DNA from 3 places in the Arthrobacter sp. SD1074B genome. Region 1 is predicted to be linked to each of the others. Evidence: riboswitches for the same ligand, from Rfam matches in the RefSeq annotation. Region 1 holds a riboswitch; each other region holds the start of a gene.
What was found. Region 1 has a riboswitch for thiamine pyrophosphate ahead of ACUYM2_RS17065 (ECF transporter S component). Riboswitches for the same ligand answer to the same signal wherever they lie in the genome.
Positions count from the first base shown of each region.

Region 2: another riboswitch for thiamine pyrophosphate. It lies ahead of thiO (glycine oxidase ThiO); the one in region 1 lies ahead of ACUYM2_RS17065 (ECF transporter S component).
Region 3: another riboswitch for thiamine pyrophosphate. It lies ahead of thiC (phosphomethylpyrimidine synthase ThiC); the one in region 1 lies ahead of ACUYM2_RS17065 (ECF transporter S component).

Region 1 is NZ_JBRAZT010000001.1:3,654,446-3,661,601, reverse strand. It holds gene ACUYM2_RS17100 (Na(+)/H(+) antiporter subunit C) at 1-325, shown strand, start outside; gene ACUYM2_RS17095 (Na+/H+ antiporter subunit D) at 322-1,935, shown strand; gene ACUYM2_RS17090 (Na+/H+ antiporter subunit E) at 1,932-2,477, shown strand; gene ACUYM2_RS17085 (MrpF/PhaF family protein) at 2,474-2,752, shown strand; gene mnhG (monovalent cation/H(+) antiporter subunit G) at 2,742-3,134, shown strand; gene ACUYM2_RS17075 (DUF4235 domain-containing protein) at 3,204-3,467, opposite strand; gene ACUYM2_RS17070 (heme-degrading domain-containing protein) at 3,509-4,057, opposite strand; TPP riboswitch at 4,284-4,426, shown strand; gene ACUYM2_RS17065 (ECF transporter S component) at 4,498-5,130, shown strand; gene ACUYM2_RS17060 (ABC transporter ATP-binding protein) at 5,144-6,760, shown strand; gene ACUYM2_RS17055 (energy-coupling factor transporter transmembrane component T family protein) at 6,757-7,156, shown strand, end outside.
Region 2 is NZ_JBRAZT010000001.1:2,845,432-2,852,587, reverse strand. It holds gene ACUYM2_RS13195 (ferritin-like fold-containing protein) at 1-105, shown strand, start outside; gene thiE (thiamine phosphate synthase) at 115-843, opposite strand; TPP riboswitch at 870-989, shown strand; gene thiO (glycine oxidase ThiO) at 981-2,282, shown strand; gene thiS (sulfur carrier protein ThiS) at 2,279-2,515, shown strand; gene ACUYM2_RS13175 (thiazole synthase) at 2,521-3,330, shown strand; gene ACUYM2_RS13170 (DUF3311 domain-containing protein) at 3,518-3,799, shown strand; gene mctP (monocarboxylate uptake permease MctP) at 3,796-5,490, shown strand; gene ACUYM2_RS13160 (YciI family protein) at 5,673-5,996, shown strand; gene ACUYM2_RS13155 (hypothetical protein) at 6,135-6,437, opposite strand; gene ACUYM2_RS13150 (DUF3107 domain-containing protein) at 6,506-6,730, opposite strand; gene ACUYM2_RS13145 (TetR/AcrR family transcriptional regulator) at 6,860-7,156, opposite strand, start outside.
Region 3 is NZ_JBRAZT010000001.1:2,381,280-2,388,435, reverse strand. It holds gene ffh (signal recognition particle protein) at 1-1,207, shown strand, start outside; gene ACUYM2_RS11025 (alpha/beta fold hydrolase) at 1,295-2,044, shown strand; gene thiC (phosphomethylpyrimidine synthase ThiC) at 2,085-3,941, opposite strand; TPP riboswitch at 3,910-4,017, opposite strand; gene ACUYM2_RS11015 (amidohydrolase family protein) at 4,165-5,265, shown strand; gene ACUYM2_RS11010 (VOC family protein) at 5,350-6,225, shown strand; gene ACUYM2_RS11005 (hypothetical protein) at 6,361-6,798, shown strand; gene rpsP (30S ribosomal protein S16) at 7,018-7,156, shown strand, end outside.

The DNA of each region.
Region 1 (7,156 bases):
GATCTCCTTCGCCGTCACCGCCTTCATGCTGGGCATCATCTACCGCACCTGGGTGCTGGCCCGGCAGGACGAAATCCAGGACGACGCCGAGGACCGCCGCGTGGCGGAGACCCCCAGCTTCGACGCCGAGGACGACGCCGTCATCCCGGTGGAGACCTCGGAGTTCCCGCTGGTGGCCTCCCCGGAGCCTGCGGACACCGCAGGGACGAAGTCGCCGGAAACCGTGCAGGCCGGCGCCCGCCGGATGCCCGCAACGGATGCCGCCGCCGAAGAACAACCCGGTTCCCGCAATATCGATCCCGGCCCGGAAGGAGGGACCAAGTGAACATCGCAAGCTTTGCCCCGCTCGCCGTCGTCCTCCCCATCCTGGGGGCCGCCCTGACCTTCCTGCTGATCCGGCGACCGCGGGCGCAGCGGACCGTCAGCATTGCGCTGCTCTCGCTGACCCTGCTGCTGGAATGCTTCCTGCTGGCCTCCGTCTGGCAGGGCGGCACGTCCGCGGTCAACATCGGCGGCTGGCTGCCGCCCTGGGGCATCGTGCTGGTGGTGGACCAGTTCTCCTCCCTCATGCTGGTGGTGTCCTCGACCGTCAGCCTCGCTGTGCTGGTCTACGCCACCGGCCAGGGCATGGCCGACGGCGACCGCGACGCCCCCGTGTCGATCTTCCACCCCACCTACCTGATCCTCGTGGCGGGCGTTTCCAACGCCTTCCTCTCCGGCGATCTGTTCAACCTCTACGTAGGCTTCGAGATCCTGCTGACCGCCAGCTACGTGCTGATGACCCTCGGCGGGACAGGCCCGCGGATCCGCGCCGGCGTGACCTACGTGGTGGTCTCCGTGGTGTCCTCGGTGCTCTTCCTGATCGCGATCGCCATGATCTACGGCGCCACCGGGACCATCAACATGGCCGACCTGGCGGTCAAGCTGGTTGAACTGGACCAGGGCACCCGGAACCTGCTGCACGTGCTGCTGCTGGTGGCGTTCGGGATCAAGGCCGCCGTCTTCCCGCTGAGTTTCTGGCTCCCGGACTCGTATCCCACGGCGCCTGCCCCGGTCACCGCCGTGTTCGCCGGGCTGCTCACCAAGGTGGGCGTCTACGCGATGGTCCGCACCGAGACCCTGCTCTTTCCCGGCGACACGTTCAACACCCCGCTGATGGTCGCGGCCCTGCTGACCATGGTGGTCGGGATCCTGGGCGCCCTGGCGCAAAGCGACATCAAGCGACTGCTCTCCTTCACCCTGGTCAGCCATATCGGCTACATGGTGTTCGGCCTGGCGATGTCCTCTGTTGCGGGGCTGGGGGCCGCGGTGTTCTACGTGGCGCACCACATCACCATCCAGACGAGCCTGTTCCTGGTGACCGGCCTGATTGAGCGCCGCGCCGGGAGCTCCTCGGTGGACCGGATCGCCGGGCTCGCCAAGCTCTCGCCGCTGCTGGCGGTGCTGTTCTTTGTGCCGGCCATGAACCTGGCCGGCATCCCGCCGTTCTCCGGGTTCCTGGGCAAGCTGGGGCTGCTGCAGGCCGGCGTGGCCCTGGGCACCCCGCTCGCCTACGCCCTCGTGGCCGGCGGCGTGCTGACCAGCCTGCTGACCCTGCTGGCCATTGCCCGGGTCTGGAACCGCGCCTTCTGGCGCAAGCCCGAGGACGCCGAACACCCCGCCCCCGTGCTGCTCGCCGCTCCCGGCGACTCCGCCACCGGCGACCGCGCCGGGCAGCAGAACGTGACCTTGCTGCCCCGGACCATGGTTGGTTCCACCCTGGGCCTGGTGCTCTTCGGGGTGGCGCTGACGGTGTTCGCCGGGCCGCTGTTCCGGGTGGCCGGCCAGTCGGCCGAGGTGATGCTGGACCGGTCAGCCTACATCCAGGCCGTGCTGGGGGACGAGGCGCAGGTCCCGGTGATCGCCGAGCCGCCGCGGCTGGAGGGCGGGAAATGACGCGAAAGAGAATTTCACTGCGCCAGGAACTGCCGCTGCTCGTCTGGCTGGTCGTCGTCTGGGGTGCGCTCTGGCAGGACTTCAGCGCCGGGAACCTGCTATTCGGCGCCCTGATCGCGGTGGTGGTGGCGCGGCTGTTCTACCTGCCGCCGGTGGAACTGGGCGGCCGCTTTAACGTACTGCGCGCCGTGCCCTTCGCCGTGATCTTCCTGGGCAAGGTCGTGGCGGCCAGCTTCCAGGTCTTGTACCTGGCCGTGGTCCGGGGCCCGCAGGTGATCAGTGCCGTCGTCGCCGTCCAACTCCGGAGCCATTCAGACCTGCTGGTGACCGCCACCGGGCATGTCACTTCGCTGATTCCGGGGTCCGTGGTGGTGGAAGTGGACCGGTCAACGTCCACGCTCTACATCCACGGCATCAACGTCCGCGACGGAGGGGACGCGGCCAAGCTCCGCAAGGAGGTCCGCGACACCGAGGCCGCGCTGATCCGGATCATGGGCACCCCGGCGGAACTGTCCGCACTGAAGCAGGAGGTGGGCGCATGATGCCGCTGGTCCTGGCCATCACCGCCGTCGTACTCTCCCTCGCCGCGGGCGGCGCGATCATCCGCATCGCGCGGGGGCCCTCGCTGCTTGACCGCGTGCTGGCCGCCGACGTGCTGCTGGCCATCCTGGGCGCGGCGCTGTGCATCGACATGGCCGTGAACCGGCACCTGAACAACCTGATGCTGCTGGTGTCCATCTCCATCATCGGCTTTGTCGGCTCGGTGACCGTGGCCCGTTTCGTGGCAGACCGGAGGAAGCAGCCCAATGAATCCTGAGACAAGCTCCGCCGACGCCGTGATCGACGCCGTCTCCGCCGTGTTCATGGTGGTCGGGGCGCTGATGTCCCTCGGCGCGGCAATCGGCCTGCTGCGCTTCCCCGACCTCATGAGCCGGATGCACGCCGCCACCAAGCCGCAGGTGCTTGGCCTCTTCCTGCTGCTGTGCGCGGTGGGGCTGCAGCTGCGCACTTGGTGGGTGTGGCCGGTGCTGGGAGTGGCGTGGATCTTCCAGTTGCTCACCGTGCCGGTCTCGGCCCACATGGTGGGACGCGCCGGCTACCGCACCAAGCACCTGCATCCGGAACTCCTCAGCGCCGACGAGCTCGAGGCCGTCGTGCAGCAGGCGGCCGGCAAGCGCGGGTTTACCGACGACGAGTGACGCCGCAGCCGTCGCCCAGGGCCGTCGCCCCGGGCGGTGCGCTAGCTGAGGCGCGCTAGGCGATGCGCCCTAGACGAGGTCCTGGGTTTTGGCGAAGCGGGTGATTGCCCGCTGCGTGCCGCGGTTGGCGAGGACCTGGATGATGGCGCTGACCGAGGCCGAGATCAGGGCGAATGTCAGCGCCTGGCGCAGTGTGGTGGGAACGTCGTCGTCGTGGCCCTTGGGCGGCTTGTTGCCGGTGGTCTTCTCCCAAACGGTGTCGACCACCTTGGTGCCAACAAAACCGGCCAGAAGGCTGATGCCGGTGCCGAGCAGTTTGATGAAGATGTTCATACGTCTTACTCCTTGCGGGAGGAAACAGGGCTTCCCCTAGCCTAGCGTCCCAGTGACGCCGGCCGGCCAAGGACCTCCGTCAACGCCTCGACCACCAGCTCATGGTCGGCTTTCTGCGGCAGTCCCGACACCGTGACGGCGCCTACCATCCCGGTGCCGCGCAGGTAGATGGGAAACGAGCCGCCGTGGGCCGCGAACTCCTGCTGGTCGAACCAGGCGTTGTCCTCGATCCTGCGCCCGGCCGCGCGCGCCCGAAGGCCCACCAGCAGCGATGGGACTTCATACCGCACGGCGGTACGCTGTTTGGCTCTGATCCAGCGATCGTTGTCAGGGGTGGCGCCCTCCAGCGCAGCGTGGAATAGCACCTGCTCACCCTTGGTGATGTCGATGGCGATCGGGTGGGAGCGTTGCCGGCCAAGTTCCACCAGGCGGAGCCCAAGGTCAAGGGCGTCGTCTTTGCTGAAGGACTCGAACTGCAGTTCCTCGATCTCCATCAGGAGGCGGCCGATGAGCGCCGCCAGGGACCCGTGCGGCTGCGGTTCGGCGGAGTCCGGGTCGTACTCGGGGGAAGGCGCTGGGGAGTCGGTCAAGGGCTTCAGCTTCCGTTAGTCGGCCGCCGTCGGCAGGACCCGGCCTCGGCGGTGTCACGTGATCGCATGCTACGCCGACTCTAGCAAGCCGGCTCTCGCAGGTCACAAGCGGTCCAGCCCCAACTGGCTGGCAGTAGTTGTCGTTGTGGGCCCTCGGGACGACGACAACTGCGAGTCACCGGGGAGGTCTGCCGGGTGTAAACTGGCCCAGCCCACAAGGGCGATTTTGATACGACAGGGGAGCGCCGCCGTCGGGCATCACTGGAGCAGTCCAGGGAACCGTAGGTGGGCGCTGAGAGTGCGGACAGCCGCAGACCCTCGAACCTGATCCGGTTAGTACCGGCGCAAGGGAGTCGAGTTCTCAGGGTGCCCGGCGCCCGTGGCGGAAGCCGCGGCGCCGCCGGAACACACCCTCCCCTCCTGTACCTCAGGAGGACGACATGACTGATATTTCTGCGAAGCAGACACCTACCAGCGGCAAATACAACTGGCGCGTGGTCGACATTGTGGTGGCGGCGTTGATCGCTGTTGCCGGCGGTGTGATTTTCTGGGCTTGGTCCCAGGGTTCCAACCTTGTTTCCGTTCCGCTCAACGCCGTTTACCCGCCGCTAACCGGGCTGTATGCCGGCGGCTGGATGATTCCCGCGGTGCTGGGCATGCTCATTATCCGCAAGCCCGGAGCGGCGCTCTTCTGCGAAACCGTCGCCGCCACCGGCGAGCTGATCATGGGCTCGCAGTACGGCGCCTCGGTACTGTTTTCCGGCTTCGTCCAGGGCCTGGGCGCCGAACTGATCTTCGCAGCGTTCCTGTACAAGCGGTTCAACCTGCCGGTGTCCCTGCTCGCCGGAGCCGGCGCGGGCCTGTTCTGCGGCCTGAACGACTCCTTCCTGCCCTGGGGCTGGAACATCGCGTACGAAACGGGTGACAAGCTCGCCTACATCATCTTCTGCGCCATCTCCGGAGCCGTAATTGCCGGCGGGCTGTCCTGGCTGGCCGCCCGCGGCCTGGCCAAGACCGGGGTGCTGGGCTCATTCGCCTCCCGCAAGGCAGCGTCGGAACCCGTGTTCTCCTGAGACCCGCACACGCATGAGAACTTCCGACGCCGTCCGGCCGGCCGCGGTCGCCGCCCGCGGCTGGGGCTGGCGGCACGCCGGCCGGCCCCGGCCCGCCGTGAGCGGCCTGGACCTGGACATCCGCCCGGGCGAGCGCGTGCTGCTGCTGGGCCCGTCCGGTGCAGGCAAGTCCACGCTGCTGCATGCCCTCGCCGGGGTGCTCGGGGACAGCACTGCTGCAGCGGCGTCCTCGGCAGCCGCCGCGGACGCCGAGGACTCGGACGAGACCGGCAGCCTGCTGATCGACGGCGTCCCGCCCCGCGCCCGGCGTGGCAGGGCGGGGCTGATGCAGCAGGACCCGGAGACCCAGGTGGTGCTGTCGCGGCTTGGCGACGACGTCGCCTTCGGAGCCGAAAACCTGTCCGTACCCCCGGCGGAGATCTGGCGCCGGGTGGCGGAGGCGCTCGATGACGTGGGGCTGGGCGGCCTGTCGCTGCAGCACCCGACGTCGGCGCTCTCCGGCGGGCAGAAGCAACGGCTGGCGCTCGCCGGGATCCTCGCGATGCGGCCGGGCCTGCTGCTGCTCGATGAGCCCACCGCCAACCTTGACCCGGCCGGTGTCCTGGAGGTCCGCGACGCCGTGGGACGGTGCCTGGACAAGACCGGGGCCACGCTGGTGGTGGTGGAGCACCGGGTTGCCGTCTGGAAAGACCTCGTGGACCGGATCGTCGTGCTCCAGCCCGGATCCGCCACGGACTCCGCCGTGCTGCTGGACGGGCCCCCGGACCTGGTCCTGGAGCAGGCACGGGACATCCTCATCGCCGCCGGCGTCTGGGTGCCCGGCCATGTGCCTGCCACCCGGGCCCGCACCGGGGGCGCCCTCGCGAGCGAGGGCGGCGGCTTCGCGCCGGGCCAACTGCTGCTGGCCGCCGAGGGGCTGGCCGTGTCGCGGGAACGGCCCCGCCGCACCGGTGTGCTGCGCGGGTTCCGCACTGTCCCGCCCGCGCCAGTGCAGTCCGGCATCACGGCGCAGGTCCGGGCCGGGCAGGCACTGACCATCACCGGCCCCAACGGGTCCGGGAAGTCAACCTTCGCCCTCACCCTGGCCGGACTGCTCGCCCCGGTGGCCGGTGCGGTCTCCGCCACGACCGAACTGAGCGCCGGCGCGGGCATCGATCCCTACAAGTGGAGGGCGCAGCAGTTGATCGCCAGGATCGGCACGGTGTTCCAGGAACCCGAGCACCAGTTCGTCACCGGCCGGGTGCTGGACGAGCTGATGTTCGGACCCCGCCAGCTGGGCCGCGGCGAAGAACGGGTCGACGAACTGCTGGAACGCCTCCGGCTGCGCGACCTGGTCGACGCCAACCCCTATACCCTCTCCGGCGGCGAAAAGCGGCGGCTCTCGGTCGCCACCGTGCTGGCCGCGCACCCGCAGGTGCTGGTGCTGGACGAGCCGACCTTCGGCCAGGACGCCAGCACCTGGGCGGAACTTGCCTCCTTCCTCTCCGAGCTCCTCGACGCCGGCACTGCCGTGGTCTCGGTGACCCACGACGCGGAATTCAGCGACGTCCTGGGCGGCACCGAGTTGAAACTCGGCGCACCGCGGCCCGGCGTGCCCGGCCGGACGAATCCGGGGGTGGCGGCGCCATGAGGGACACCCTGACACTGCCCGGGAACCGCGCAGTGTTGGCCCGGGCCAACCCGCTGGCCAAGTTCGCCGGCGTCGTGCTCATTACGGTCGTCCTGGCGCTGTCCATCGACTGGGTGTCCGCCTCCGTCGCGCTCGGTTTCGAACTCCTGCTGTTCCCGCTTGCCGGCCTGACCCTGGCCCTGCTCTGGCAGCGCGGCTGGCCGCTGATCCTCGCGGCGGCCGTGGGCGGCTGGAGCACCGCGATCCTGGCGCCGGACCACGGAAGGATACTGCTCGACGTCGGTGTCTGGTCCATCAGCGAGGGCTCGCTGCAGCTCGGGCTGGGCTTCCTGTTACGCGGCCTCGCGATCGCCTTGCCGGCGGTGCTGCTGATGAGCTGCACGGACCCGACGGACC
Region 2 (7,156 bases), 810 kb from region 1:
ACCGGCGCGGATGAGGCCCGGGCCGGCGAACTCGCCCGCGCCCTAACCGCCGAACTTGCCGCCGGCCATTCCCGGCGGATGTCCCAGCTCGGACTCGCCGGCTAGGTTTCCCGGCTAGCTTTCCCCGGCGCCGCTGCGGGCGCCCGCGTCGGCGTGGCTTCCGGCGTCAAGCGCGGCCAGCAGGGCCCGCGCGGCTCCGGCGGGATCAGCGGCCTCGGTAATCGCCCGGACCACCACGATCCGGCGCGCCCCGGCGTCGACGACCTGCTCCACGTTGGCAAGGTCGATGCCGCCGATCGCGAACCACGGCACCACGCCGGAGACCTTTCCGACATCCGCGGCTTCGGCCCGGCCGATCGCCGCGGCGGCGTAGCGCACCAGGTCCAGCCCGACGGCGGCACGGCCCGGCTTCGTCGGGGTGGCCCAGACCGGCCCCACGCAGAAGTAGTCCAGCCCGCTTCGGCCCGGGGCCGCCGCGATGGCGGCGTCGACCTGTTCCGGCGTGTGGGTGGACATGCCGATCACGGTGCCCTTGCCCAGGAACTCCCGGGCCGCGGTGAAGGATATGTCCTTTTGCCCGATGTGGAAGACCGGCGCCCCGGCGAGCGAGGCCACGTCGGCGCGGTCGTTCACGGCCCAGAGCCGGCCGTGCCGCTGCGCGACGGTGTGCAGGACCTCCAGCAACTCCAGCTCCTCGGCCGCCTCCAGCGACTTGTCCCGCAACTGGATGATGTCAACACCGCCGGTAAAGGCGGCATCAACGAAGTCCTCGAAGTCGCCGCGTTCCTTCCGGGCGTCGGTGCACAGGTACAGGCGGGCGGTGGTGTGGACATCCTGGCTCATGCCACAAGCCTAGTTCCTCTAAACTGGGCGCATACCGCGGGAGCCCGCGCAGGCCGTCACCGGCCGCCGGGCTGAGAGGGCGTCAGAGCCGACCGCTTGACCTGATCCGGTTAGTACCGGCGTAGGGAAGGAAGACCATGGACGTATCAGTCCCACCATCCGTCACACCCGCCACCGGAGCGGCGCCGCGGACAGGCGCCGAATATTACGACGTCGCCGTCATCGGCGGGGGAGTGATCGGCCACGGCATCGCCTGGGAGGCGCGCCGTTCCGGCCGCACCGTCGCCCTGCTCGACGACGCCCCCGGCTCCGGCGCCAGCTGGGCCGCCGCCGGCATGCTGGCTCCCGTGAGCGAACTGCATTACCAGGAGGAAGGCCTCCTGACCCTCATGCTGGAAGCGTCGCGGCTCTGGCCGGAGTTCGCGGCTGCCCTGGCCGGCGGCGCCGACGAGGGCGGCACCGGGTATCTCACGACGCCGACCCTCGCCGTCGGCGCGGACGCGGCCGACCGCCGGGCGCTCGCGGACCTGCGGGCGGTGCAGCTGGCCTGCGGCCTGACCGTGGAGCCGCTGACGGTGCGCGAGGCCCGCAGCCGTGAGCCCCTGCTCAGCCCGGGCATTTCCTGCGCCTTCGACATCCCGGCCGACCACCAGGTTGACCCGCGCCGGCTGCTGGCCCGGATCGGCTCGCTGCTGGCCGCCGACAGCCGGTTCACGGCGGTGCGGCGCCGGGCGGCCGGGCTGCTCTGGGACGGCTGCCGTGTGGCCGGGGCCACGCTTGAGGGCGGCGGGGAAATCCGTGCCGGCGAGACGGTCGTGGCGAACGGCCTCGGGGCGGGCAACCTGCAGGGCCTGCCGGCAGGACTGTCCCTGCCGCTGCGGCCGGTCTACGGGGATATCCTCCGGCTCCGGGTCCCGCACCGGCTTCGGCCGCTGCTGCGCTCCACCGTGCGCGGGCTGGTCCGCGGTGTGCCGGTGTACATCGTTCCGCGGGCCGACGGCACGGTGGTGATCGGAGCAACCCAGCGGGAGGACGCGCCATCCGAGTCCGGCGCTGTATCCGCTGGCGGTGTGTACCAGCTCCTGCGCGATGCACAGCAGCTGCTCCCGGCCGTCGCCGAACTGGAACTGCTTGAAGCCACGGCCAGGGCACGGCCCGGGACGCCGGACAACGCCCCGCTGCTGGGCCGCGTCTCCGGCCCCGGCGCGGGGCCGGAGATCGCGGGGCTGATCGTGGCCACCGGCTTTTTCCGGCACGGGGTACTGCTCACCCCGGCGGCCGCCGCCGTCTGCCGGGCACTGCTGGAGGGGCAGCCGGACCCGCGCTGGGCCCAATTCCGGCCGGACCGGTTCTCCGGCCGCCGCCCGGATTCCTCCGCGCACGAACCGCGGGACGTGTCACCCGCAAACGCCTCACCAACAGACAGGACCACAGCATGAACATCAGGCTCAACGGAGCGCAGCACGCCCTCGCCGACGGCGCCACAGTCGGCGCGCTGGTCAGCGGGGTTACCGGCCGGACGCTCGCCGCCGACGGCCAGGCGACGGACGGCCGGAAGCTCGGCGTCGCCGTCGCCCGCAACGCCGAGGTCGTTCCGCGCAGCCAGTGGCACGCGACGGCACTCGACGAGGGCGACGACGTCGAACTCGTTACCGCGGTACAGGGAGGATGAACGACATGGCAGAAACAGCACTCGCCGCAACACAGCAGGCACGCCGGGACCCGCTGACCTTCGACGGCGTGGAACTGGGATCTCGCCTGATCATGGGCACCGGCGGGGCACCGAGCCTGGATGGACTGGGCGCCGCCCTGGTGGCCTCCGGGACGGAACTCACCACGGTCGCCATGCGCCGCTACTCGCCGGCCGAGAGCGGCTCACTCTTCCAGCTGCTGGCGGACAACAACATCCGGGTGCTGCCCAACACCGCCGGCTGCTTCACCGCCAAGGACGCCGTCCTCACCGCCGAGCTGGCCCGCGAGGCGCTTGAGACGGACTGGGTGAAGCTCGAGGTGATCGCGGACGAGCACACCCTGCTGCCGGACGCGCTGGAACTCGTGGAGGCCACCGAGCAGCTGGTGGCCCGCGGCTTTAAGGTCTTCGCCTACACGAACGACGACCCGGTACTGGCCCTTCGGCTGGAAAACCTGGGCGCCACCGCTGTCATGCCGCTGGGCGCCCCGATCGGCACCGGCCTGGGCATCCTCAACCCGCACAACATCGAACTCATTGTCTCGAGGGCGTCTGTGCCGGTGGTGCTCGACGCCGGCATCGGCACGGCCTCCGACGCCGCGCTCGCGATGGAACTGGGCTGCGACGCCGTGCTGCTCGCCACCGCCGTGACCCGCGCCCAGGATCCGGCGGTCATGGGGGAGGCGTTCCGTCATGCCGTCATCGCCGGCAGGTTGGCGCGCAGGGCGGGCCGGATCCCGCGCCGCGAGCATGCCCTGGCCTCGTCCGCCATGGAAGGCCGGGCCGAGTTTCTTTAGTGGCCCCGGCGCGGCTGTCGTCGGGGCCCGTTCGGCTGCTTAGACGGTGAATAAAAGGCACTGTTGAAGATTAAATCCAGTGTCTATTCTGTGTGTTAACGACCGCTGCACTGCAGGGTCCGCCGGCCCCCGGCATGTCCCGGGAAGCCTTCCCGCTCCGGGGGCCCGTCTCGGTGAGGAGGCGTCCATGTCCAGCCCTGATGTGCCGACGCGGGGACCGGCCAAGTCCGGTCCCTACGTCGTGTCCGGAATCCTGTTGCTCATCGCCATTGTGGTTCCGTTGTTTGTGCCCGCTTATTCGCACGATGAGCCGCGTTTGGGCGGAATACCGTTTTTCTACTGGTATCAAATGATGTGGATTCCCGTCACTGCGGCCCTGGTAGGAATCTCCTATTTCTTGGTCACCAAGGAAGACCGCCGCCGGCGCGAAAGCGTCCGCGGCGTGGCTGGTCCGGGGGAGGAGCAATGAGCGGGGCCACCGTGCCGCTGGCCGTCCCGGACCGGCCGGTCAACGGTGTAGCACTCACGATCGTCATTATCCTCTTCTTGCTGGTGGCAGCCCTGGGGTTCGTGGCCGCGCGATGGCGCCGGGAAGAAACGACCGGGCTGCACAGCCTGGACGAGTGGGGCCTCGGGGGCCGGAGTTTCGGGACGTGGGTGACGTGGTTCCTGCTCGGGGGCGACCTCTACACGGCATACACCTTCGTCGCCGTACCGGCAGCCATGTGGGCCACCGGGGCCGTCAGCGGCTTCTTCGCGGTGCCCTACACGATCGTGCTGTACCCGATCGTGTTCCTGCTGATGAGCCGCTTGTGGTCGGTCTCGCACCGGCACGGGTTCGTCACGCCGGCCGACTTCATCGGCGGCCGCTATGGCAGCAGGGCGCTTACGGTCGCCGTAGCCATCACCGGCATCGTCGCGACCATGCCTTACATCGCGCTGCAGCTGGTCGGCATCAAGGCCGTGCTCACCGTGTTGGGCCTGGGCAGCTCGGAGAATGTGCTGCTGACGGACCTGCCGCTGATTGTGGCGTTCGTGGTTTTGGCCGCCTATACCTACACGTCCGGGTTGCGCGCTCCGGCCCTGATCGCTGTGGTCAAAGACCTGCTGATCTATTTGGCCGTGATCGTTGCGGTGATCTACCTGCCGATCAAGTTCGGGGGGTGGGGCACGATGTTTGACGCCGCTGAGGCGAAACTGGGTGCGGTCAATCCTGCGACGGGTAAACCGGTGGGAGTCTTCATCCCGGGTGCGGGCAGTTACTCCGCGTACTGGACGCTGGCCCTCGGCTCGGCGTTGGCCCTGTTCATGTACCCGCACTCGATTACCGGCGTCCTGGCAACCAAGAGCAGAAACACGATCCGCAGGAACGCCGCAGTGCTTCCGCTGTACTCGTTGATGCTGGGATTCCTGGCTCTGCTGGGGTACGCGGCCATTTACGCCGGCACTAAGCCAATCGACTTGAACGGAGCCGTCAACCCGCAACTGGTGGTACCGCAGCTGTTCCTTGACCACTTCCCGGCCTGGTTCGCCGGCATTGCACTGGCCGCCATCGCTATCGGTGCACTGGTCCCCGCTGCGATCATGTCAATCGCCGCGGCGAACCTGTTCACCCGGAACATCTACCGCGACCTGATCCGGCCCGAGGCCACGCCCCGGCAGGAAGCGAAAGTTTCCAAGATCGCATCGCTTGTGGTGAAGTTTGGTGCACTGATTTTCGTCATCGCCATGGATCAGTCGGCGGCCATCAACATGCAGCTCCTCGGCGGTATCTGGATCCTGCAGACCTTCCCGGCGATCGTGGCAGGGCTCTACACCCGGTGGTTCCACCGGTGGGCGCTTTTCGGCGGTTGGGCGGCCGGAATTCTCTACGGCACCATCGCGGCCTACAACGTGGTCAACCCTGCCACGAAAGCCCACTTTGGCGGCTCCATCGCGGCGATCCCCGGGACCGACGTCCAGGTCTACATCGCCGTCGTGGCGTTTGCGATAAACCTCATCGTCGCCGCGGGCCTGTCCCTTCTCTTCCGCGCCGTCAAGCTCCCGGAGGGGAAGGACATCACCCGCACCTCGGACTACGGCGCCGACGAGAACGACCCCAAGGTCGCCCAAATTCGGCGCACCTACCCGCTCACCGAGCCAGGAGGACCCACGTACTGAGGCCCTGGCGCAGAGGAGGGAATGACCGGCGACTTCCGGCGTTCCGCCGTCCACCGGCAATAGACTCTGGGCAGGCGCGGCGGCCGGGCCGACGAAAGATTTTTCCACCGTGTGTCCTTTTGCCGGTCTCTCCGTCGTCGTATTGATGTACCGACCGACAAAGAGGAGACATCGTGGACTACATGCTTTTCATCTGCACCGATCCCACAGCACCGGAATATGTGGCCGCCGAGGACAACATCGAGGAATGGGCGGCCGAGATTGAAGCCAGGGGTATCGCCCGTCACGGTGACAGGCTGCGTCCTGTGGAGGACGCCACCACTGTCACGGTGCGCGCCGGCGAGGTGGTTGTCACGGACGGTCCGTTTGCCGAGACGAAAGAATGGGTCGCGGGCTACGACATCATCGCCTGCGCCGATCTCGATGAGGCGATCGAGGTTGCGTCCAAGCACCCGATGGCAAGATTCGGCAAGATCGAAATCAGGCCTGTGTGGCCGCTCGGATAACGGCGGTCCGCCCGAAGCCGCCGATCTCGAATCAAGGCGGCGTGTGGCAGCGGACCTAACGGCATTTGCGCCGGTTAAACCAGTGTGGCCGCCCACCCGAGGTGAGCGGCCACACTGCATTCAACGTCACGGCACCCGTTAGAGGCGCAGGATGGCGGTCATCCGTGCGGTGTCCTGCCGTGTGCGTGACCTGCCGAGGTAAAGCACTGCCCCGACCGCTGCGGCAACGCCCAGCAGCAGGGGCAGGACCCACGGAATCCAAGTCAGGCCCGGCTGGTAGCCGAAGCCGGCCGCCACGAAAGTGATCCAGCTCAGCATTCCCACGCCGAGTGAGGTCCCCGCCGGCACGGCCATGCCGTATTTGGCGTGCCGCTTGTCGTTGGCCCACACCACGAAACCCGCAGCCACGGCCACCAGGGCCACCACAATCAGGGACAGCATTCAGACTCCTCGGGTTTTTGCGGGTGGACTGCGGGTAGGGCAGTCGACGGGGACGAAGCGGGGGCGGCCTAGAGTGCGCCGAAGCCCACGCGGCGGACCTCTTCGGCGCCGATTTCCACGTAACCCAGGACGTTCGCCGGGATGATGATCTGGCGGCCCTTCTCATCGGTCAGGCGGAGTTCGGTGCCCTTGGAGAGTGCCTCTCCCACCAGCTTCGCCACCGCGTCGGCGTCCTGGTTCGATTCGAGGGCAATTTCGCGTCCGATGTTCTGAATGCCGATCTTTACTTCCACAGCGAGGCCTCCCAGCCAATAAAAGTGTTCAAGGTTTCTCTACGAGGATTCTCGACGAGTTTTCTCTTCAAGCCTTGTCTCAGAGTTCTCTCTTCAAGTCTTCCCTACGAGGGTCTCTCTATTTGTAGTCTAGGACTCCTTGGGGAAGCGGGAGATTCCGCGCCAAGCTAAACGGTAGATCAGGTCGCTGGCCACATCGATGTCCAGGTTCCCGTCGGTTTCCAGCCAGTACCGGGCACTGACCTGCGCCATTCCGGACAGTCCGCGGCCCAGGAGCTGGGCTTCAAGGAGCGGCAGCTTGGTGTCCTCGGCGATGACCTTCGCGATCGCGTCAGCGAACGTCTTGTTGAACGTCTCCAGCCGTGCGCTTACATCCGGGTCGTTGACCAGGTCCGACTCGAAGACGAGCCGGTGCGCCTGGTCATC
Region 3 (7,156 bases), 1.3 Mb from region 1:
GGGCCACAGCCCCATGCTGGTGGCCTGCGACCTGCAGCGCCCCAACGCCGTGACCCAGCTTCAGGTGGTCGGCCAGCGTGCCGGCGTTCCCGTCTTCGCCCCGCACCCGGGCGCCACCTCCACCGAGCTGGACCACCCCGCCGGTGACCCGGTCGCCGTCGCGCGCGCCGGCGTCGAGGAAGCCAAGCGCACCCTGCACGACGTCGTGATCGTGGACACCGCCGGCCGGCTCGGCGTCGACGCCGAAATGATGGAACAGGCCCGCCAGATCCGCCGGGCCATCGTCCCCAACGAAGTCCTCTTCGTGATCGACTCGATGATCGGCCAGGACGCCGTCAACACGGCGATGGCGTTCGATGAAGGCGTCAACTTCACCGGCATCGTGCTCTCCAAGCTCGACGGCGACGCCCGCGGCGGTGCCGCGCTGTCCGTCGCGTCGGTGACCGGCAAGCCGGTCATGTTCGCGTCCACCGGCGAAGGCCTGGACGACTTCGAGCTCTTCCACCCGGACCGGATGGCCTCGCGCATCCTCGACATGGGCGACGTGCTGACCCTGATCGAACAGGCCGAGAAGTCCTGGGACAAGGACGAAGCAGCCCGGATGGCGAAGAAGTTCGCCGACCAGGAGGACTTCACCCTTGAGGACTTCCTCGCCCAGATGCAGCAGATCCGCAACATGGGCTCGATGAAGAAGATGCTCATGATGATGCCGGGTGCGCAGAACATCCGGCAGCAGCTCGAGCAGTTCGACGAGCGCGAAATTGACCGGGTCGAGGCGATCGTCCGGTCCATGACCCCGCACGAGCGGGTGGCCCCGAAGATCATCAACGGCTCCCGCCGCGCCCGCATCGCCCGCGGTTCCGGCGTGCACGTCTCCGAGGTCAACGGCCTGCTGGAGCGCTTTGCCCAGGCGCAGAAGATGATGAAAAAAATGGCGGCCGGCGGCGGCATGCCCGGGATGCCGGGAATGCCGGGGATGGGCGGCGGCGGTGCCCGCAAGGGAGCCAAGAGCGCGCCGAAGAAGAAGGCCCGCTCCGGCAACCCGGCCAAGGCCGCGCAGGAGCTCAAGGACGCGGAGGCGCGGCGCGCCGCCGGCCCAAAGGCCGTGCCCACCGGTGCAGCCTTCGGCCAGCAGGGCGGGGAATTCGACCCCTCCCAGCTCAACCTGCCCAAGGGCTTCGACAAGTTCCTCGGCGGCAGCAAGTAGCCGAAACCGGTCTGCCGCCGGCAGCAGCATGCCGACAGCCAGTATGTCGTCGGCTTCGTTGACGGGGCGGTGCCATAGGCTTAGGACATGTTCAAGCAGCGCGTAGTCTTCGTCCACGGGGCCGGCAGTTTTGGCGCCGCGGCGTGGCCGAAGCAGCACGGCATGGCGCTGAGCTACGACGCCCTGTTCCTGCGGCGCCACGGTTTCGACCCCGTCGCCGAACCGCAGGAAACAGACTTCGCCGCCGACGCCGGCATCGTGCTGCGGGCCTTGGCGGACGACGGCCGCGGCGAGGCCGGCGGCCACGTCGTGGCCCACTCGCAGGGCGCGATCGCCGCGATGATGGCCGCCGTCGAACGCCCCGACCTCGTCCGGTCCCTCACCCTGGTGGAACCGGCCTGCCTCTCGCTTACGGCAGAACTGCCGGCGACCGCCGCGCACCGGGCCCTGATGCAGCCGCTCTTCGACGTCCGGCACAACCTCGGCGACGAGGATTTCCACCGGGAGTTCGTGCGCCGGGTGTTCGCCGCCCACGCCCCGGTCCGCGGCACCGTGGGCGAGCCCGCGGTGGAGGACGGACGCGCCGCGCGGCGCCTCCGCCTGCAGGCACCGCCGTGGGAAGCCCCGCTGCAGATTGTTCCGGGCGTGCCGACGCTGGTCCTGACCGGCGGCTGGGAACCGCTCTACGAGGAAATTGCCGGCTACCTGCGGGAGACGGGCGCCTTGCACCGCACCGCCCCGGGCGGGCACCGGCCGCAGGATTCGAAGGAAGGCGACCGCGCCATCCGCTCCTTCATCGCCGACGTCAACCGCAGCCGGCACGCCCACGCCTCCTGACGCGCCGGTGCCGCGCGTCAGAAGGCTGCCGGGGCCCCGTCTAAGAGGGCGCGCCGAGGGAGGGCCCGGGCAGGTAGACCTTGCCGCCGGCCGCCAGGAATTCGTCGCTTTTCGCGCGCATTCCGGCTGCCATCTGTGCCAATGCTGCCTGGGAATCCGCTGAACCGTATTCGTCCCGGATGTCCTGGCTGATCCGCATGGAGCAGAACTTCGGCCCGCACATGGAGCAGAAGTGGGCTGTCTTGGCCGGTTCGGCCGGCAGAGTCTCGTCGTGGAAGGCCTCCGCGGTCACCGGGTCCAGGGAAAGTGCGAACTGGTCGCGCCAACGGAATTCAAACCGGGCCTTGGACAGGGCATCGTCGCGTTCGTGTGCACCGGGATGCCCCTTGGCCAGGTCGGCGGCGTGGGCTGCGATCTTGTAGGTGATGACCCCGGTCTTCACGTCGTCCTTGTTGGGCAGGCCCAGATGCTCCTTGGGCGTGACGTAGCACAGCATGGCCGTGCCGTAGCGGGCGATCTCCGTGGCGCCGATCGCCGAAGTGATGTGGTCATAGCCCGGTGCGATGTCCGTGACCAGCGGCCCCAGCGTGTAGAAGGGCGCCCCCTTGCAGAGTCCCTGCTGGCGCTCCACGTTTTCCCGGACGAGGTGGAACGGCACGTGGCCCGGGCCTTCCACCATGACCTGGACATCGAACTCCCAGGCCCGCTGCGTGAGCTCGGCCAGGGTATCCAGCTCGGCGAACTGGGCTGCGTCGTTGGCGTCCGCCGTCGACCCCGGCCGCAGCCCGTCGCCGAGGGAGAAGGCGACGTCGTAGCGGGCAAAAATTTCGCACAGCTCGTCAAAGTGTTTGTACAGGAAGTTCTCCTGATGGTGCGCAAGGCACCACCCGGCCATGACCGAACCGCCGCGGGACACGATTCCGGTAACCCGGTTGGCGGTCAGCGGGACGTACCGGAGCAGCACTCCGGCGTGGATGGTCATGTAGTCGACGCCCTGCTCGCACTGTTCGATCACGGTGTCCCGGAAGATTTCCCAGGTCAGCGCATTTGCCTCGCCGTTGACCTTTTCCAGGGCCTGGTAGATCGGGACAGTGCCGATGGGGACAGGGGAGTTGCGGATTATCCATTCGCGGGTGGTGTGGATGTCGTCCCCGGTCGACAGGTCCATCACCGTGTCCGCTCCCCACTGCGTGGCCCACTGGAGCTTGTCGACCTCCTCGGCGATGGAGCTGGTGAGCGCAGAGTTGCCGATGTTCGCGTTGATCTTGACCAGGAACGCCTTCCCGATGATCATCGGCTCGGACTCCGGGTGGTTGATGTTGCTGGGGATGATGGCCCGGCCGGCGGCGACTTCGCTGCGGACGAGCTCGACGTCGCAGTTCTCCCGCAATGCGACGAAGCGCATCTCCGGTGTCACGAGGCCCTTCCGTGCGTAGTGCATCTGGGTGACCGTTCGGCCCTCAACGGCGCGGCGGGGCTCCGGCGGCGCTCCGCGCCATTCCGCTGAGGCGGCACCGCGTCGGACCGCGGATTTGCCGTCGTCGAGCAGGTTGCGTTCCCGGCCGCTGTAGGGTTCCGTGTCCCCGCGTCCGGCGATCCATTCACTGCGGAAAGCGGCGAGCCCCACCACCGGGTCGTTGCCCGGTCCCGCGGTGCGGTACACCCGGAACGGAGGATTCCCGACGCCGCCCGGGGATGGTTCCAAGGCAATTTCCGTCACCGGGACGCGGATCCCGCCGTCTTCGACATACGCGAGTGCATGGGATTTCAGGGACTGCGTCACGGTTGTTGCGCCGCTGGCGGGAGGCTCCGTTGGCGCGGCGCTGTTCCCGTTCAGGGCAGGGCTGTGCTGTGGATTTGTTGCGCTCAAAGAACTACTCACTTCCTTCGCCGGCATTACCCGGACAGGTTCAACGGTCGCAGGCTGCGCCAGCCTGATCTCAGCCCCTGCAGGGGCACCCGTGTGGTCGTAGACGAAGCTACCACAGGGCGCCCGGGAAGCCGGCGGGGGCGCCCGGACCGCGTCTGTGTCAGCGTGGCGTCGTGATTCAGCGCAGGGTCTTGCCCCGGGGTTGGACGCGCTGGGCCCGCGGATCGCCATGCGGATTAGGCTTTAGGCCATGAGCAGCATCATCGAATTCAGCGGCCCGGTCCTCACGGCAGTCGATCGGGAGCGGCGCGGAGTGTGGGCCGTGGACGGCAGGCTGACCTTCAACCGGCCCGCGGCCGCGGCGGACCTAATCCTGGATGGCTGGGTCATCCCGGGCCTGGTCGACGCGCACTGCCACATCGGGCTCGGTCCCGGCGGAGACGTCCCGGACGAGGTAGCCGAGCGGCAGGCCCTGACCGACCGCGACGCGGGAACGCTGCTGGTCCGCGATGCCGGCGCGGTCCACGACACCCGGTGGATCCAGCAGCGGAGCGACCTGCCGCGCATCATCCGCTCCGGGCGGCACATCGCGAGGACGCGACGGTACCTGCGGGGCTTCGCCGTCGAGGTTGAACCCGGGGACCTGGTGGAGGCCGTGCGCAAGCAGGCCCGCGCGGGGGACGGCTGGGTCAAGCTGGTGGGCGACTGGATCGACCGCGACGCCGGCGACCTTGCCGCCAGCTTCCCGGCCGGGACCGTAAAGGACGCGGTCCGGGCTGCCCACGACGAGGGCGCCCGGGTCACGGCGCACTGCTTCGCGGAAGACACCCTCGATGACATGCTCGACGCCGGTATTGACTGCATCGAACACGGCACCGGGCTGCTGCCCCGGCACGTGCCCCGCTTCGTCGAACAGGGTGTGCCGATCGTGCCCACGTTGATCAACATCGCCACCTTCCCGGACATTGCGGCCCAAGCCGAAGGCAAGTTCCCGCGCTACGCCGCACACATGCGCTCACTCTGGGAACGCCGCGCCGAACGGATCGTGGAGGCGTACGAAGCCGGCGTGGCCATCTACGCCGGGACGGACGCGGGCAGCGTCATCAAACACGGCCGGATCGCCGATGAACTCGAGGCCCTGCACACCGCCGGACTCCCGGCCGCAGCGGCGCTCGACGCCGGAACCTGGGCTGCCCGGGGCTGGCTCGGTGCCGAATCCATTGCCGAAGGCGCCAGCGCGGACGTGCTGGTCTGCGCCGAGGACCCCCGCCGCAACCTCGCGACCCTGCGGGCGCCCCGGAACATCGTGCTGCGCGGGGAACTGGTAGGTCAAGAGCCTCTCCCGCATTAGGAATAAATTGAAGCTTCAAGTAATTTATGTCTAAGTAAGGTCACCGAAGGTCGGTGGCCGCAGGACCACCACCGGAGCGTTTCGATGACCGCAGAAACCAGCACCCAGGATCTCCTTCCCGCCGAACTCACCATGGGCACCGTGATGCTCAAGGTAGGCGACATGAAGGTCATGACCGATTACTACCAGCGCGCCCTCGGCCTCGACATCGTCGCCGAGCAGGACGGCGGGCTGTACCTTGGACGCAAGCGCAAGCCCCTCGTCCACCTGGCCCCCGCCCCCGGGCTGAACCTGCCCTCCCGCGGCGAGGCCGGCCTCTTCCACACCGCCCTGCTGTTCGAGGACCAGCCCTCGCTGGCCGCCACCGTCGCCTCCGCTGCGCAGTACGAGCCGCAGTCCTTCACCGGCAGCGCCGACCACCTCGTCAGCGAGGCCTTCTACTTCAATGACCCGGAGGGCAACGGCATCGAGCTGTACTGGGACCGGCCCCGCGACGCCTGGTCCTGGGACGGGAAGAACGTCGTGATGGACAGCCTCGCCTTGCCCCCGCAGCGTTACCTCGAGCAGCACCTCACCGAAGCGTCGCTGGCCGGCCAGCGCGAGGCGGACGCCGGCGTCGGGCACGTCCACCTGCAGGTCGGCGATGTGCAGTCCGCCCACGACTTCTACGTCGGCACGCTGGGATTCGAGAAGACCGCGGGCTGGCACGGCCAGGCCCTCTTCGTCTCCGCCGGCGGCTACCACCACCACATGGCCATGAACGTCTGGAACAGCCGCGGCGCCGGACCCCGCCACGACACCCTTGGCCTTGGCGAAGTGCTCATCGAAGTTCCTTCCGGAGACGACGTCGGCGCCCTCGCCGACCGGCTCAAGACCGCCGGCGTCGAGTCCCACCACACGGGTGCCGAGTTGCGCTTCGATGATCCGTGGCGCAACCGGATCCGCGTCGCCGTTCGCTAAGACCGCAGCCGGACCTGCCCAGCCGGACCTGCCCAGCAGGGCCTCGGCTCCGTCTGGGCTAGGCTGAAACCGGCGGCCGCCGCAGGGCGGCTGCCGGCACCATGCCAGCCCTACCCCCGGATGAGGAGCACTTCCTTGGGATTTACTGAAATCTTCGTCGCCACCCACGATGCCGCCCTGAAGCGCGCGTCGGCCCTCGACGGCGGCGCCGCGGCTGCCCCGGGCGCTGTCCGGATTCCGGACATCAGCGACTTCGAGGTGGAGCGGCTGGGCGACCTGGCCGGCACCGCCGTGCACGCCGCGGGTGCCGACTATGAGCTGGCGATGGTGGACGTTGCCAGCGACTCGCTGCTGGGCGTGCCGGCTGCGATGGTCCGGGCCCTCGCGGAGCTGCTCAGCTACGAGACGGAAGGCGAAGGCGATGTCCTGGCCGAGGTCGCGGAAAGCTGGGCGGCCGAGGAGGACATGCCCTTCGGCGCCGAGCAGGCCGCCCGCTACGTCCGGCAGCTCGCCGAGCTGGCGGCCGGCGTCGACCCCGCCACGAAGTCAGGACTCTACGTCTGGACGTCCTGACTCGACGCCCGCCCCGGCCAAAAACCACCCGCAAGTTGCCCGCCGCGGGTGTCAAGTCGAAATCCGCGCGGTGATCTGGCACAATGAACACGTACTCGATCTGCGTGGCCCCTCTCTCCGCGTCCGGATCCTGTCCTTTAGAACCCCCTAGTACGGCCCGCCCCACGGGTGCAGAACGCCGGGCTCGACCCCGTTTCAGAAACAGGAGTGACCACAAAAGTGGCCGTAAAGATTCGCCTTAAGCGCTTCGGCAAGATGCGCGCACCGTACTACCGCATCGTCGTCATGGACGCACGCTCCAAGCGTGACGGCCGTGCCATCGAAGAGATCGGCAAGTACCACCCGACCGAAGAGCCCT